DNA from 2 places in the Stenotrophomonas sp. 01N47 genome. Region 1 is predicted to be linked to the other one. Evidence: predicted binding sites of a transcription regulator. Region 1 holds the regulator's gene; the other holds the start of a gene.
The links. Region 1 encodes FliA, which starts transcription of late flagellar genes. Its sites were predicted from a motif close to TAAAGTTTNNCNNNCNNNGGCCGATAA; they were not measured.
Positions count from the first base shown of each region.

Region 2: a site for FliA is predicted at 5,814-5,840, ahead of AC1DKR_RS13510 (methyl-accepting chemotaxis protein). Genes of this name have one in related genera too.

Region 1 covers NZ_JBFTQU010000005.1:24,603-32,199, reverse strand. The annotation lists gene AC1DKR_RS09985 (flagellar motor protein) at 1-169, opposite strand, end outside; gene AC1DKR_RS09980 (chemotaxis protein CheA) at 296-2,134, opposite strand; gene AC1DKR_RS09975 (protein phosphatase CheZ) at 2,137-2,742, opposite strand; gene cheY (chemotaxis response regulator CheY) at 2,742-3,134, opposite strand; gene AC1DKR_RS09965 (RNA polymerase sigma factor FliA) at 3,154-3,897, opposite strand; gene AC1DKR_RS09960 (MinD/ParA family ATP-binding protein) at 3,894-4,781, opposite strand; gene flhF (flagellar biosynthesis GTPase FlhF) at 4,768-6,387, opposite strand; gene flhA (flagellar biosynthesis protein FlhA) at 6,533-7,597, opposite strand, start outside.
Region 2 covers NZ_JBFTQU010000006.1:9,233-16,829, reverse strand. The annotation lists gene cml (CmlA/FloR family chloramphenicol efflux MFS transporter) at 1-428, shown strand, start outside; gene AC1DKR_RS13550 (SLOG cluster 4 domain-containing protein) at 558-1,088, shown strand; gene AC1DKR_RS13545 (hypothetical protein) at 1,172-1,372, shown strand; gene AC1DKR_RS13540 (VOC family protein) at 1,471-1,821, shown strand; gene AC1DKR_RS13535 (KGG domain-containing protein) at 1,882-2,187, opposite strand; gene AC1DKR_RS13530 (hypothetical protein) at 2,317-2,649, opposite strand; gene AC1DKR_RS13525 (sensor histidine kinase) at 2,827-3,948, shown strand; gene AC1DKR_RS13520 (LytR/AlgR family response regulator transcription factor) at 3,945-4,718, shown strand; gene AC1DKR_RS13515 (NAD-dependent epimerase/dehydratase family protein) at 4,861-5,754, shown strand; gene AC1DKR_RS13510 (methyl-accepting chemotaxis protein) at 5,964-7,597, shown strand, end outside.

The sequences.
Region 1 (7,597 bases):
TGAACACCGCTGGCGAAGTGTGCAGCAGGATGGCGGCGATGGTGCCGACGATGACGATCACGAACGCCGCAGGCGACCACAACGACGCCAGGCCGGCGCCCTTGAGGATGCTGCCACCGACCAGCGAGGCCAGGGCGAGGAAAAGTCCAATGAGGCTGAGTCTATCCATGGGTCCGGTATCGGCTTGTATGAATGGGACTTGAGACACCGGGAGAATCTGCTGTAACGGAGTTCACAGTTTCTTGTGTCGCCAGGCCTGGCCCGGCGCTACGGTGCGCCGGGTTCAGCAACGAGGTCAGTCGTGTGGGCTGCGCAGCCCGTCCACGTCCAGGATCAGCGCCATGCGACCATCGCCGATCAAGGTTGCACCGGCATAACCACGCAGGCCGCGCAGGGCCTTGGGCAGTGGCTTGATGACCACTTCCTCACGCCCGCGCACCTGGTCCACCACCAACCCGAAGCGTGCCTCACCGGCCTGCAGCACGACGATGGTCAGCAGGGGCGAGGCGGCCGGCGTCACATCCAGCCATTGCCGCAGGTCCACCAGCGCCAGCGTGTGCGAGCGGCGGTCAAGCACGGCGCGACCGTCGAACCAGCCCAGCGAGGTGCGCGGCGCATGCAGCACTTCCATCACACGGGCCAGCGGCAGCGCGTAGACGTCTTCGCCAGCCTGCACCAGCAGGGTCGGCAGGATGGCCAGGGTCAGCGGTACGCGGATCATGAAGCGGCTGCCGCGGCCCAGTTCCGACTGGATCTGGATCTGCCCGCTCAGCTCACGGATGCGCGACTGCACCACGTCCATGCCGACGCCACGGCCGGAAATGTCGGTGACCTGCTGCTTGGTCGAGAAGCCTGGCAGGAACACCAGGTGCAGGCATTCCTCGCTGCTCAGGCGGGCGGCGGCTTCCGGATCGATCAGGCCCTTCTCGCGCGCCTTGGCGCGCAGTTTTTCCGGATCGATGCCGGCACCATCGTCCTGCACTTCGATGCTGACGTAGTCGCCTTCCTGCTGTGCCGACAGGCGCACGTGGCCCATCCGCGGCTTGCCCTGCGCTTCGCGCAGGTCAGGCATTTCCACGCCATGGTCGATGGCGTTGCGGACCAGGTGCACCAGCGGGTCGGCCAGCGCTTCGACCAGGTTGCGGTCGAGCTCGGTTTCGGCGCCGATCAGTTCCAGGTCCACTTCCTTCTTCAGCGAACGCGCAACGTCGCGCGCCACCTTCGGGAAGCGCGAGAACACCTTGCCGACCGGCTGCATGCGGGTGCGCATCACCGCCGACTGCAGGCGCGCGGTGGCGATATCCAGCGTGGACACGGCGCGGTCCAGTTCTTCATCGCGCAGGCGCGTGCGAAGCGTCTTCAACCGGTTTCGTGACAGCACCAGTTCGCCGATCAGGTTGACGATGGCATCCAGGCGCTTGGTGTCCACACGCACGGTGTGTTCGGCTTCGGCGACAGGCTTGTTGGGTGCGGGCTTGGCAGCGGGCGGGGCCGGCGAGGGCGCCGGTCGCGGTGCCGGTACGGGGGCAACCGCTGCGCTGGCGTTGCTGCCCGGGGCGGCGCCGCCATGCAGCTGGTCGAGCAGTGCCTCGAACTCGTCCTCGCTGATCATGTCGTCGGCCTTCTTCGCCGCCGCCACGGTTGTCGGCGCCTTGCCGCCATGCAGCTGGTCGAGCAGGGCCTCGAATTCGTCGTCGGTGATCAGGTCGCCACCGCCCGCACCCGGCGTCGCGGCCGCAGGCGCGGCAGCGCCGCCGCCATGCACGTCGAACTGGGCGACCAGTTCGGGCGGGGCAAAGCCCGGCTCGGTGCCCGAAGACACCGCGTCAAGCATCGACTGCAGGTAGTCCAGTGACTGCTGGGCGGCATCGAAGTGATGCGCCTGCAGGACGGCCTGGCCGGCGCGTGCGGCGCCCAGTGCTTCCTCGGCGGCGTGGCACAGCTCGACCATCGCGGTGATGCCGAGGAAACCTGCGCCGCCCTTCAGCGTGTGGTAGCCGCGGAACACCGCGTTGAGCTGTTCATTGTCCTGCGGTGCCTGTTCCAGCGACACCAGCTGTTCGCCGAGGCGATCCAGGATCTCCTGGGCCTCGATGATGAAATCGGCAGTGATGTCGTCGGCTACTGCGCCCATGGTTACAGCCCCAGATCCGACAACAGGTCGTCGGCGTCGTTCTGCGAGACCGCATGGCGGTCCAGTCCCTTCAGTGCCGGCCCAGCCAGTTCCGGATCGGTGCGATGCTGTTCCGGCGGCAGGCCGAGCGCGCCGAAGCCTTCGTGCACGCGGCGGACGATGCCCACCACGCGACGGATGATCTGCCCGGTCAGGTCCTGGTAGCTCTGGGTCAGGGCGATCTCGGTGAGGTTGTGGCGGATGCGGTCGAGCTGCACGTCCTGGCCCGGCTGCAGGCCGTCGGCGCGCAGCTGTTCGGTCAGGCTGCGGCACTCTTCGGCCAGGTCCAGGGTGCGGTGCGTGGCCTGTTCGGTCATCGCCACCACGTGGTCCAGGCGCGCGCAGGCATCGTCCAGCTCGCCGGCTTCATCGGGCACGGTCGGCAGTTCGCCCAGCGCCTGGCCCAGTTCGCGGGCCAGCCGCGAAAGGCCGCTCATCATCGGCTGGGTGCGCAGCGCCACCAGGCCGTCGATGCGCTGGCGCCACGCCGCCTCGTCGCCGGATTCCAGTGCATCCAGGGCTTCCTGCAGGCGCAGGGCGAGGGCGCTCTTGTCGACCGTGGTATCCATCAAGCGCTGGCCGCCAGGCGTTCGAAGATCTTGCCGAGCTTCTCTTCCAGCGTCTGTGCGGTGAACGGCTTGATGATGTAACCGTTCACGCCGTTCTGCGCCGCTTCGATGATCTGCTCGCGCTTGGCTTCGGCGGTCACCATCAGCACCGGCAGGGTCTTCAGCTTGGCATCGGCACGGATGGCCTTGAGCAGTTCGATGCCGGTCATCACCGGCATGTTCCAGTCGGTGACCACGAAGTCGAACGGCTGGCTCTGCAGCAGCGACAGCGCGGCATGCCCGTCCTCGGCTTCGGCGGTATTGGTGAAGCCCAGATCGCCCAGCAGGTTCTTGACGATACGACGCATGGTCGAAAAATCGTCGACGATCAGGATGCGCATGTTCTTGTTCAAAGCAGAGTTCCTTTGTTGATCAGCTCTCGAGGCCGGCGTCGGCCGCCTCGAAAATCTTCAGTCGGCCACGCAGGCGCAGGACCGCCTGGCCGTGGATCTGGCAGACCCGCGACTCGCTCACGCCGAGCACTGCGCCGATCTCTTTCAGGTTCAGTTCCTGCTCGTAGTAGAGCGACAGCACCAGCTGTTCGCGCTCGGGCAGGTGGCCGATGGCATTGCCCAGCTCGCGGCCGAATTCACCGCGCTCCAGCACCTGCTGTGGGGTCGGGCCGCCCTGGGCGACGGTGTCCAGCTCGCCCTGGTCTTCAATGCGCGACTCCAGGCTCAGTACCTGGCCGCGCGAGGCGTCCTCCATCAGGCGCAGGTACTCGGGCAGCGGCATCTCCATCGCGGCGGCCACTTCTGTGGCACTGGCGGCACGGCCGGTGCTCTGCTCCAGGCGGCGGATGGTGGCCGCAGCGTCACGGGCACGGCGGTGCACCGAACGCGGTACCCAGTCGCCACGACGGATCTCATCGATCATCGAACCGCGGATGCGGATCGAAGCGTAGGTCTCGAACGAGGCACCCTGGTCGGCGTCGTAGCTGCGCGAGGCTTCGATCAGGCCCATCATGCCGGCCTGGATCAGGTCGTCCACCTCAACGCTGGCCGGCAGGCGTGCGGCCAGATGGTGGGCGATGCGCCGCACCAGGTCCGAGTGCTGGGCGATGACCTCGTTGGCCGCCGTGCGCTGGACCTCTCTGTACTGGGCGGCGCCTTTCATGCGGCCACCCCGCGCTGCTTGATGATGCGTTCGAGGAAGAACTCGACGCCGCCGCGCGGCTCGGTCGGTGCCTGCCAGCGGGCGGTGCGGCGGGCGATCTCGGTGATCGCCAGTGCCGACGGGCTGGACGGATAGGCCTTCACCACCGGCTGCTGGCGCTGCACCGACAGGCGCAGCCAGTCGTCCTGCGGCACGCAGCCCAGGTAGTTCAGCGAGACATCGGCGAGGAACTTCTCGCAGACGCGGGTCAGCTTCTCGTACAGCACGCGGCCTTCGTTGGGGTCGCGCACCATGTTGGCCACCACCTGGATGCGGTCCACGCCACGTTCGCGCGACAGCACCTTGATCAGCGCATAGGCGTCGGTGATCGAGGCCGGTTCATCGCAGACCACCACCACGGTGTCCTGCGCGGCCTGGCAGAAGGTCAGCACGCCATCGGTGATGCCGGCGGCGGTGTCCACCACCATGATGTCCAGCTCGCGCTCCAGTTCGGAGAACACGTTGACCAGGCCCACATGCTCGGCCGGGGCCAGCTCGGCCATGTGCCGGCGGCCGGACGCAGCCGGTACCACCAGCACGCCGTTCGGGCCTTCGATGATCACGTCATCCAGGCTGCAGCGGCCAGCGACCAGGTCGGCCAGGGTGTTGGTGGGGCTCAGGCCCAGGATCACATCGATGTTGGCCAGGCCCAGGTCGGCGTCCAGCAACAGGGTGCGTTTGCCCATTCCCGCAAGCGCCACGGCCAGGTTGGCCGACACGTTGGTCTTGCCGACGCCGCCCTTGCCGCCGGTCACGGCAATCGTGCGCACAGGGCCGAGCGGCTCGCTGCGGGTCGCCGTCAGCGGGAAGGTGGTGGTCAGCTTGGCGTACTCACGCGACGGCATGGTTCAACTCCGGGTTGCAGGGCATATCGGCCGCGCGGCGCAAATCTTCAAGGCGAAGTACAAGATTGGCTGCACTGGCCCGGTGCAGGTCGTCCGGGACGTCCTGGCCATCGGTCACCCAGGTGATCGGCAGCTTGTGGTCCACCGCCACCGACAGGGCGTTGCCGAAGCGGCCGGTCTCGTCCAGCTTGCTCAGCACCAGGCCCTGCAGGTTGGCCGCGCCGAAGCGGCGGACCACCTCGTCCATGTCGCCGAAGCTGGTGTTGGCCGGCAGTACCAGCAGGGTGCGGACCTGGCGGGCAGCGCGCAGCCACTGCAGCTGGGCGGCCAGCGCACGGTCGCGCGGGCCCAGGCCGGCGGTGTCGATCAGCACCAGCTTGTAGTCCTTCAGGCGTTCCAGCAGCTGGTCCAGGTCGGTGCCGCTGTTGGCCTCGTGCACGGCGATGCCGAGCTGGCGGCCGTAGCCGTACAGCTGTTCGCGGGCGCCGATGCGCATCGTATCGGTGGTGACCAGGGCGACGTCGCGGGCGGCATGGGCTTCGGCGAAGCGCGAGGCCAGCTTGGCGATGGTGGTGGTCTTGCCGGCGCCGGTCGGGCCGACCAGGGCGATCACACCGCCTTCCTCCATCGGATCGACCGGGGCGATCGGCAGCTTGCGCGAGATCAGCCCCAGCATCAGGCCGCGGCCGCGATGCGCTTCGGTTTCCAGCGGGATCTGCATGGCCACGTCGCGGGCGATGCCGGCATCGAAGCCGTACTCGTCCATCAGGTCCAGTGCCGTAGCGCGCACCGGACTGCCGCGCAGGCGCTCGTCGGTGAAGCGGTTCATCTCGCGCTCGATCACCTGGCGCATGCCGGCCACTTCCTGGCGCAGGTGGCGGATCTCGGCGTCATCGGCGACCAGGGTCAGCGCAGGTGCTGGCGCCAGCGTCGGCATCGGTGCCGGTGCAGCCTCGGTCGGCTGCACGGCATCCTGCGCGTGTGAGGCTTGGTCTCCGGGTGCCGTGGTGGCCTGGAGGGCAACCGGCAACGGCGGCGGCGTCACTGCCGGCAGCTGCGCGCTGTCTTCCAGCGGCGGGTCGATCTGGAAGCGGGCGCGGTTCACCGGCGCGGCTGCCGCAGGCGAGGGCGCCACGATGGCGTCGGCAAACGGGGCGAAGATCTGTTCCGGCAGCGTCGATTCATTGACGGCGGCACGCGCCAGGGTGGCGGCGAAGCCGGTGCTGCCACGCGTCGGCACGATCTCGTCGGCGCTGTCCAGGGTGCGGCCGGTCGCGCCGACGGCGGCGCGGGCGAGGGCGGCAACGGCCGAGGTGGTGGCGGCGACCGGCTCCGGTGCCGGGGTGCTGCTGCGACGGCGGGTGACTGCGGCGATCACTGCGTCGGCGGCGCTACGCGGCTTCGGCGCGGGCGGCGGTGCCACGTCGCGGCGCGACGCTTCCAGGGCGCGCTGCACGGCGCTCTCATCGTAGTTGGCGGCGGCCACGATCTCGATGCCTTCCTCGATCCGGCGGTTGGACAGGATCACGGCATCAGGACCATGTTCCTTGCGCACCAGGTTCATGGCCGAGCGCATGTCGGCGGCGACGAATCGTTTGATTTTCATGCTGTGGTCACGGGACGAAGTCGGCGGAGTGGCGGTCGGAGAACGCGGATGGTCGGTGGTCTGCACGGTTCGGGTTCCCCTTGGAATCTGTCTGTTGCGGGTGTTTGAAAGTGGTGTCTGTTTTCTGGCGCGTTGCAGGGCGGCGTCAGCTGATCGTTCCGACCAGCTTCAGGCGCTTGTCCTCCGGCACCTCGCTGTAGGCCAGGACCGACAGCGACGGAACGCTGTGGCGGACCAGGCGGGCCAGCGCGGCTCGCACCGGGCCAGGTACCAGCACCACCGCGGGCTCGTTGCGGGCTTCCTGCTTGCTGACACATTCGGCCAGGCTCTGGTGCAGTCGCTCAGCGAGTCCGGGTTCCAGCGCGGCGCCGTTGCCCTGCGTGGACTCCTGCAAGACACGTTCCAATTGCGGGTTGAGGGTGAACACCGGCAGCTCCGCCGACATTCCGGCGATCTCCTGCACGATGAAGCGGCCCAGTGCGGTGCGCACGGCGGCGGTCAGCGTGGCCGGGTCTTGGCTGTGCGGGGCGTGTTCGACCAGTGCTTCGGCGATCTTGCGCAGCTGGCGGATCGGAATGCGCTCGACCAGCAGGTTCTGCAGCACGCGCACCACTGCCGACAGCGGCAGTGCCTTCGGCGTCAGATCTTCGACGAGCTTGGGCGCGCTCTTGGCCAGGTTGGCCAGCAGGTGCTGCACTTCCTCGTGGCCGAGCAGTTCCGGTGCGTGCTCGCGGATCAGGTGCGAAAGGTGGGTGGCCACCACCGTGGCCGGGTCGACCACGGTATAGCCCAGGGTTTCGGCCTGGGCGCGCTGGTGTGGCTGGATCCAGGTCGCGTCCAGTCCGAAGGCCGGGTCCTTGCCGGCGATGCCTTCCAGCGGACCGAGGGCACTGCCCGGGTCCAGCGCCAGTTCGCGGTCGGGATGGATCTCGGCAGTGGCCACCGGCACGCCATGCACCAGTACCCGGTAGCCGTTGGCCGGCAGTTCCAGGTTGTCGCGGATGTGGACCGAGGGAATCAGGAAGCCGACGTCCTGGGTCAGCTTGCGGCGCACGCCCTTGATGCGCGGCATCAGCTCGCCGCCCTGGTTGCTGTCCACCAGCGAAATCAATCGATAGCCCACTTCCAGGCCCAGTGGATCGACCGGGCGCAGCTCGTCCCAGCTCAGTTCCGCGGTGGGTGCAGGGGCGGCGGGGCGGCCCAGCGCGTT
Region 2 (7,597 bases), on a different contig from region 1:
GCCTGGCCTTCGCGACGGTGGCGCTGGTGATGATCGTCACCTCGCGCTTCGCTGCTCGATTCATCGGGCGATGGGGCATTGGCGGCAGTTTCCTGCGTGGGCTGATGGTGATGATCGGCGGCGCGCTGGTCATGGCGATGACGGCGATGCTGCCGCCATCCTTTGCCAGTGTCGTGTTGCCGATGTGGCTGGTGGCCATCGGCATCGTGATGGTGGCTGCGGTGGCGGCCAACGGTGCGCTGCGCGATTTTGCCGATGCCTCCGGCACGGCAGTGGCGCTGTACTACGCCGTGCAGAGCGTGATCGTGGCAACGCTTGGCACGCTGGCGACGCTGCTGCTGCCGGGCGATACGGTCTGGCCGCTGGTGGCCTTTGGGCTGCTGCTGCCGTCGTTGAGCCTGGGTGGCCTGGTGATGCTGAGGCGGTGAACTGTGCAATCAGCATCAGAAAGACAAACTGCTGGCGTGATACGTTCCCGCGTCGGGCAATTGAACAGTGGCTGCCCGGATCGGTTCCGTCTCCATGCTGTCCTTCCGTTCGGTCACCCAGGTCGCTTCATGACACCAACCTCCCGCAAGTCCTTCCGCAAGCCCCAGATCGCCATCCTGGGGAGTGCCGATCCTGGCTCACCGGCGTTCGACCTCGCTGCACAGGCGGGCAGGTTCCTCGCCGAAAATGGAATCACCCTGGTCAGCGGCTGTGGCAGCCCAGCCACGCGGGTGGCAGCCGAGCATGCAGTCGCAGCTGGCGGCACGGTGCTGAGCGTGATTCCGGAAGGCAGCATGCCCGCAGCAGACTGGCCGGCAACGGTGGTGGTGCCATGCGGCATGGGCGATGCCCGCAACCTGATCATGGCCTTGGCCGGCGATGCCTGCATCGTCATCGGCGGGCGCGCGGGCACGATTTCCGAAGTGTGCCTGGCCTGGCTGCACAAGCGGCCTTTGCTACCGCTGGTGGGCGCGGGTGGCTGGTCGGAGGGGCTCCCGGGCAACCCTCCCGATGAGCGCGGGAACTCGCCGATATTGCCGTGGCATGACATCGCGGAGTTGCGCGCGCAGCTGCGTGATCTGCAATTGCTGGCAGGCTGAACCGGCGCCTTCACGTCCTATCCCGCACGCACGGCTACGGTGATGCAGCCTGGAGTCACCAGGCATATCAGGGAGTGATATCGATGCGAGCCATCAGGAAAGCGATCGTTGCTGCAGTGTTTGCACTCGCGTGTACCGGTTCGGTGGCGGTGGCCGGTCCGGTCCAGCCGTGCGACTTCCCGTGCTGGAAGGCCTACCAGGCCTGCGTGGCCGGCGGTGGTGATGCCATGGAGTGCCAGTTCGAATACGATCGCTGTGTCATGGACAGGTGCGGCGCCGTCTGAGGCCTGCATATCGTTCGCATTGGGGGGCCCGATCCATGGGCCCCTTTCCATCTGGCCGCAGCACGTGGTGCGCGGTCGTGATCGTCTGGAGCCGCCACATGGCTGTAAAGCGCGTCGTCGCCAACATCGCCAGTGCTGATCCTGCGCAGGCGGCCACGTTCTACGGCGACATCCTCGGCATGGACATCGTGATGGACCACGGCTGGATCGTCACCTATGGCGGGCACGGCACTGCGCTGGCACAGCTCAGCGTTGCCAGCGAAGGCGGATCGGGTACGCCGGTGCCGGATCTTTCGATCGAGGTGGACGACCTGGATGATGTACTCGAACGCCTGCGACGGGCGAACATCGCGCTTGAATATGGCCCAGCCGAAGAGCCATGGGGTGTGCGCCGCTTCTACGTGCGTGACCCGTTCGGGCGCCTGCTGAACATCCTCGCCCACCGTTGACCGGCAGAAGACGGCCTGATCGCGCTGCAATGCGGCCGATGCGCAGGCGACTGTAATCACTCAACCCTGCTGGCTGCCATCGGGTTTGCCGGGCATGTCCTGGGCCTGTTGCTGTTGCTGTTGCTGGCGGGCACTGGCATGCCGTGCATGGCCACCTTCACGCCCGATCGCGGCCATGTGCTGACGATCCTGGCTGATCGCTTCACCGCCCTTGCGGCCCGCCACGCGGGCCTCATCCGGGCTGAACTGGTGCGCATTGCCGGATGCGTGTGCGGCGCGTCCGCCTTTCGACGCGATCGCGCGCTGTTTGTCCTCGTCCATCGAGGCGAAGCCACGGTTTCTGCTGCCAGTATGTGAGTTGGCCATTGCCAGTCTCCGGATGTGGAATGGGATGCCGCCATCAGCGACGGCTTCATGCTCCACATCGTGGGCTAACGGCACGTGGACGTGGGCCATATTGGACTCACATGTCCTGCGCATGCGTTTGACAACGGGTTACCGCGCAGGGAGCGCCGAAATCAGCAGCCGGTCACCGCGGCAGACATCGGTGTTGCTGTACAGGATCCGGCGGCCATCGTTGAAGGTGATGCGCAGATCGACGCGGCAACCGGTTCCGCGCAGTGCCACGGTGGCCTGGCCGCCACCTCCCGCGATGGGCTCGGCCAATGCCAAGGCGTGGAATGCGTCGGATTCACTCGCCGCGACTTCCACCGACATGGCAGGTGCATGGGCGCGGTTGATCAGGGTCAGGTAGTGCAGCGGCGCAGCAGGTGCGCTGGCGGCAATGCAGAACAGGCTGGCAGCGAGCAGGGCGCGGGACAGGTGCATGGGCGATCTCCGTTGGGGACATCGCTATCTGGCGGTGGAGGCCACGCGCCTGCAATCGATCCGGGACGAATCGTCGCGACAGCGGGACCAATCGCAATCGGCCATCGCCGCCCTTCATTGCCGGCCACGCTGTGCCTAAGATGGCGCTGGCCCGCTTCGGGCACAGGGACGCATGCGATGAAGATCCGCCTTGGCCATACCCAGATCGACGTGCTGCGTTACCTGCTGCTGTGGCTGGCGGTGGCGTTCGCCTTCACCCTGCAGAGGGTGTTGAGCCACAGCCTGCAGGGCCAGTCATTCCCGTTCGAGGTCTACCTGCGCTGGTCGATGATCCAGTGGTTCACCTGGGCGGCGCTGGCGCCGCTGGTGTTCACTTTGGGCGAACGCTATCCGCTGCAGCCGGAGCGAAGGCTGGCCGGGCTGGGCGTGCAGCTGATGGCCAGCGTGGGGGTGACCGCGCTGGCGATGGTGGTGGGCGCCCTGGTGTCCACCTGGTTCGAGCCCAGCAGCTTTGGCGAGCAGTTGTGGTATTTCATCGCCCAGCATTTCGCGATGGGTCTGCTGACCTACTGGGCCCTGTTCGCGATCCAGCAGGCGCTGTATTTCCAGCAGGAAAAAGTGCGCCGCGAGGTCGAGGCAAGCAGGATGGCGACCGAGCTGGCGCAGTCGCGGTTGCTGGCATTGAAGTCGCAGCTGCAGCCGCATTTCCTGTTCAATACGCTGCACGCAATCATCACCCTGCTGGATGAAGACAAGGCCAGTGCCGAAGACATGCTGCTGCGTCTGAGCGAGCTGCTGCGTGCCTTCCTGGAAGACTACGATGGCCAGGAAATCAGCCTGCGCCAGGAACTGGAGTTGATCGAGCTGTATCTGGGCATCCAGCGCACGCGCTTCAAGGATCGCCTGCACAGCCGCATCTACGTTGCACCGGAACTGCTTGATGGCGCGGTTCCAAGCCTGATCCTGCAACCGCTGGTGGAAAACGCGCTGCGCCATGGCATCGGCCGCAACCTTGGCGAAGACACCATCGAGATCGAGGGCCGCCGCGACGGTGACATGCTGTGCATCGAGGTGCGCAACCAGAACAGCACGCTGCAGCAGCCCGGGGCGCCAGGTGGCCATGGTATCGGCCTGTCCAATACGCGGCTGCGCCTGCGCGAGCTGTATGGCGATGCGGCCGAGGTACGCCTGGACCTGCTCTGGCCGCAGGGTGTGGCCTGCCGGGTGCGGTTGCCACTGCGGATGCTGGACGATGCCGATGACGCTCCCGAGTTTGTCGTGCACGGTAGTGCCACATGAGCCTGAGTGTGCTTGTGGTGGACGACGAGCCGATCGCCCGGCGCGCGGTGACGCGTCTGCTGCACGGCGATGCAGACATCGGCAGTGTGGCCGAGTGCGGTGACGGCGTGTCTGCCGTGGCGGCCATCCGCGCACAGTCACCGGACCTGGTGTTCCTGGATGTGCAGATGCCTGGCATCACCGGTCTGGACGTGCTGGCCACTATCGGTGCCGCGCGGATGCCGGCCACGGTATTCGTCACCGCCTACGAGCAGTACGCGGTACGCGCATTCGAAGCCAACGCCCTGGATTACCTCGTCAAGCCCTTCAGTCGCGAGCGTTTCGCGGCCGCCTTGCTGCGCGCGAAATCCCGGCTGGCCCAGGCCGCCAATGCAGCCGACAACACGCGCCTGCTGCAGGCGCTGGATGTGCTGCGCAGGCGCGAGGATTATCTGCAGCGTATCGCCGTACGTGATGGCGAGGCAGTGCTGCTGCTGGCGGTGCAGGACATCCTCTGGATCCGCGCCAATCGCAATACGGTGCAGCTGCATCTGGCTGATCGCGTACATGAGCTTCGCGAAACGATGAACAGCCTGGCTGAACGGCTCGATCCCAGGCATTTCGCCCGGGTGCATCGCTCGGCCATCGTCAACATCGCACGGGTCAGGACGATCCACCCCTGGTTCAATGGTCATCACGTACTCACCCTGGAGAACGGCCAGCAGCTGCGCATGAGCCGTTACCAGAACGAAGCCTTCCTGCGGCTGGTGTCGGCCCGCTCGGAGGCGTGAGTTCCTGTTGCCCGGTCAAGCGCCGCCGACCTGACGGGGGTGGCATGCAGAATGTCATCGATTCCTATCGCCGATGCCATCGGGCTTGCCTAGAATCAAGGCATCCCGGTAGGTCCCGGGCGCTGTCGAGTGAATGGATTCAATGAAGATTCTGTTGACCGGAAGTTCCGGGCGGATAGGGCGCGCGATCTTCGGTGCGCTGGCGGGTGCCAATGAGGTGGTAGGGCTGGATCGCAGTCCCTTCGCAACCACGCGCGTGATTGCCGATATCACCGATCGCCGGGCGCTGGAGCGTGCCGTGCAGGGGGTCGATGCCGTGATCCACACCGCGGCACTGCACGCACCCCACGTGGGCCTGGTACCCGACGCGGTGTTCCAGCAGATCAACGTGGACGCCACTGCAAACCTGCTGCAGCTGGCGCGCGAGGCTGGCGTGCAGCGCTTTGTCCTGACCAGTACCACGGCGTTGTACGGCCATGCCGTGGTGTCTGGCGGCTGCCGTTGGATCGACGAGGACACCGAGCCGCTGCCCCGCACGATCTACCACCGCACCAAGCTGCAGGCCGAGGCGGCTGCCGAAGCGGCGGCCAGCACATCGTTCACCGTGCGCGTGCTGCGGATGGCGCGCTGCTTCCCCGAGCCGCCTGACCGTATGGCGATGTTCCGCCTGCACCGTGGTATCGACGCACGCGACGTGGCCAGCGCGCATGCCGCGCTGCTCCACGATGAAGGCGCGCCCTTCCAGCGCTACCTCGCGTGCGCGCCAACACCCTTCCGGCGCGAGGACTGCCTGCAGCTGGCCGCCGATCCGCGCCAGGTGCTGGCGCGCCGCGCACCGCAGCTGCTGGCCGAGTTCGAGCGCCGTGGCTGGCCGCTGCCGATCAGCATCGACCGGGTCTATGACAGCAGCCGGATGCGTGCAGCGCTGGGCTGGCAGCCGCGTTTCGGTCCGGAGGACGTTCTGCAGCAGTACGCCGCAGGCAGCATCGAGGTCCTGCCCCGTGCGGAGTGGATACGCGACCGCGTGGCCGAGTAGCACAGGCCGCTGTCGACGGCCGCAGCTGAGCAGGTTCAGGTTTGTGCGTGCGCTGAGCCTCAACCTCGCCCGGCCATGGCCGCTAACCCGGTGCGCGCTTTCCTGCGCCGGGTTCCGATCCGGCAGGGCAGGCGGCCCGCGCGATGGATCGCGCATCTGCGCGGTGCCCTGGTGGCACCGGTCGACCTGAACTGCCTGCGGATCCTCCCATGTCTTCTTCCCGTTCCGTCGCTGCCCGTCGCCCCGGCAGCATCGCCCACAAGCTGATGCTGGGCACCGCGGTGATCGCGTTGCTGTGCTTCGGCGCGACCGCGTTCCTGATCTATCACCAGGCCAGTTCGGCGCTGGTGTCGTCCTCGCGACAGACCATGGCCAGCGAAGCCCGTGCCGAGGCGCGCCAGGTGGCTGCCGACCTGGGCACGGCCTTCGCCAGCAACGATGCGATGGTGGAAACCGTGCTTGCCCAGCGTGCGCGCGGTGATGCGCCTGATCGCGCAAGCCTGGCCAACGTCATCGGCGAGCAGCTGCACGCGCACCCGGAATGGCTGGGCAAGAGCACCATGTGGGAGGCCAATGCCTTCGACGGCAAGGATGCCGAGTTCATCAACAGCGAGGCGCACGACGCCACCGGCCGCTACATGAGCTACTGGGCCTGGCAGGACGGCAAGCCGCAGCAGTCGACGATGACCGACTACACCGAGACGCCCAGCGGCTCGGGCAACTGGTACATGGTGCCCAGCCGCGACAAGCTGCCGCTGGTCAGCGAGCCCTATGCCTACGACATCGGCGGCAAGCAGGTGCTGATGAGCACCCTGAGCACCCCGATCGTCGAGAACGGCACCTTCCTTGGTGTCTTCACCGTCGACTTCTCGCTGGACGCGCTGCAGAAGCACCTGGCCACGCTGACGCCGATGGGCGCCGGCCGTGTCGAGCTGCTCTCGCCGAAGGGCGTGGTGCTGGCCTCGGCCGACGCTGCCGAGATCGGCAAGCCGCGCACCGATGCCGCCACCCTCGGCATGCTGGCGCAGATCGCCGCCGACAAGACGTATGAAGCATTCGAGCCCGACGCTGCCGGCAACGTCCGCCTGTACGTGCCGCTGCAGGTGGGTGACGCGCCGCAGCGTTTCGCGCTGGGCGTGGTGGTGCCGCATGCGGTGATCATCGCGCAGGCCCGCGAGTTGCTGTGGATCATCCTGCTGGTGGGTGTGGTGGCCGCGCTGGTGCTCAGCGGTGGTGTCTACCTGCTGCTGCAGCGGCTGGCTGTGCGCCCGCTGGCACAGGCGGTGCGTATTGCAGGCGACGTGGCTGCGGGCAAGCTGGACACCGCCATGCCGGCGCTGGGCAACGATGAAGTGGGCCGGTTGCTGGACGCGATGCAGGGCATGCGCGGCCAGCTGCAGGCGGTGATGGCCGCACAGGCGGAGATGGCGCGCCGCCATGATGCCGGTGAAATCAGCTACCGCATGGATGCCTCGGTGTTCCCGGGCGAGTACGGCCGCATGGTGGCCGACAGCAACCAGCTGGTGGCCGACAGCAATGCGGTCACCCAACGCCTGGTCGAGGTGATGCAGCGCTACGCGGTGGGTGACCTGAGCGTGGACATGGAGGCACTGCCGGGCGAAAAGGCGGTTTTCACCGCTGCCATGGCAACCACCAAGACCAACCTGGCGGCGATCAACGAACAGATCCAGCAGCTGGCCGCTGCGGCGGCGGCAGGCGATTTCGCGGTGCGTGGCGATGCCCAGCGCTTCGAGCATGACTTCCGCCGCATGGTGGAAACGCTCAACACCATGATGCAGGTCAGCGACCAGAACCTGGCTGCGCTGTCGACGTTGCTGCGCGC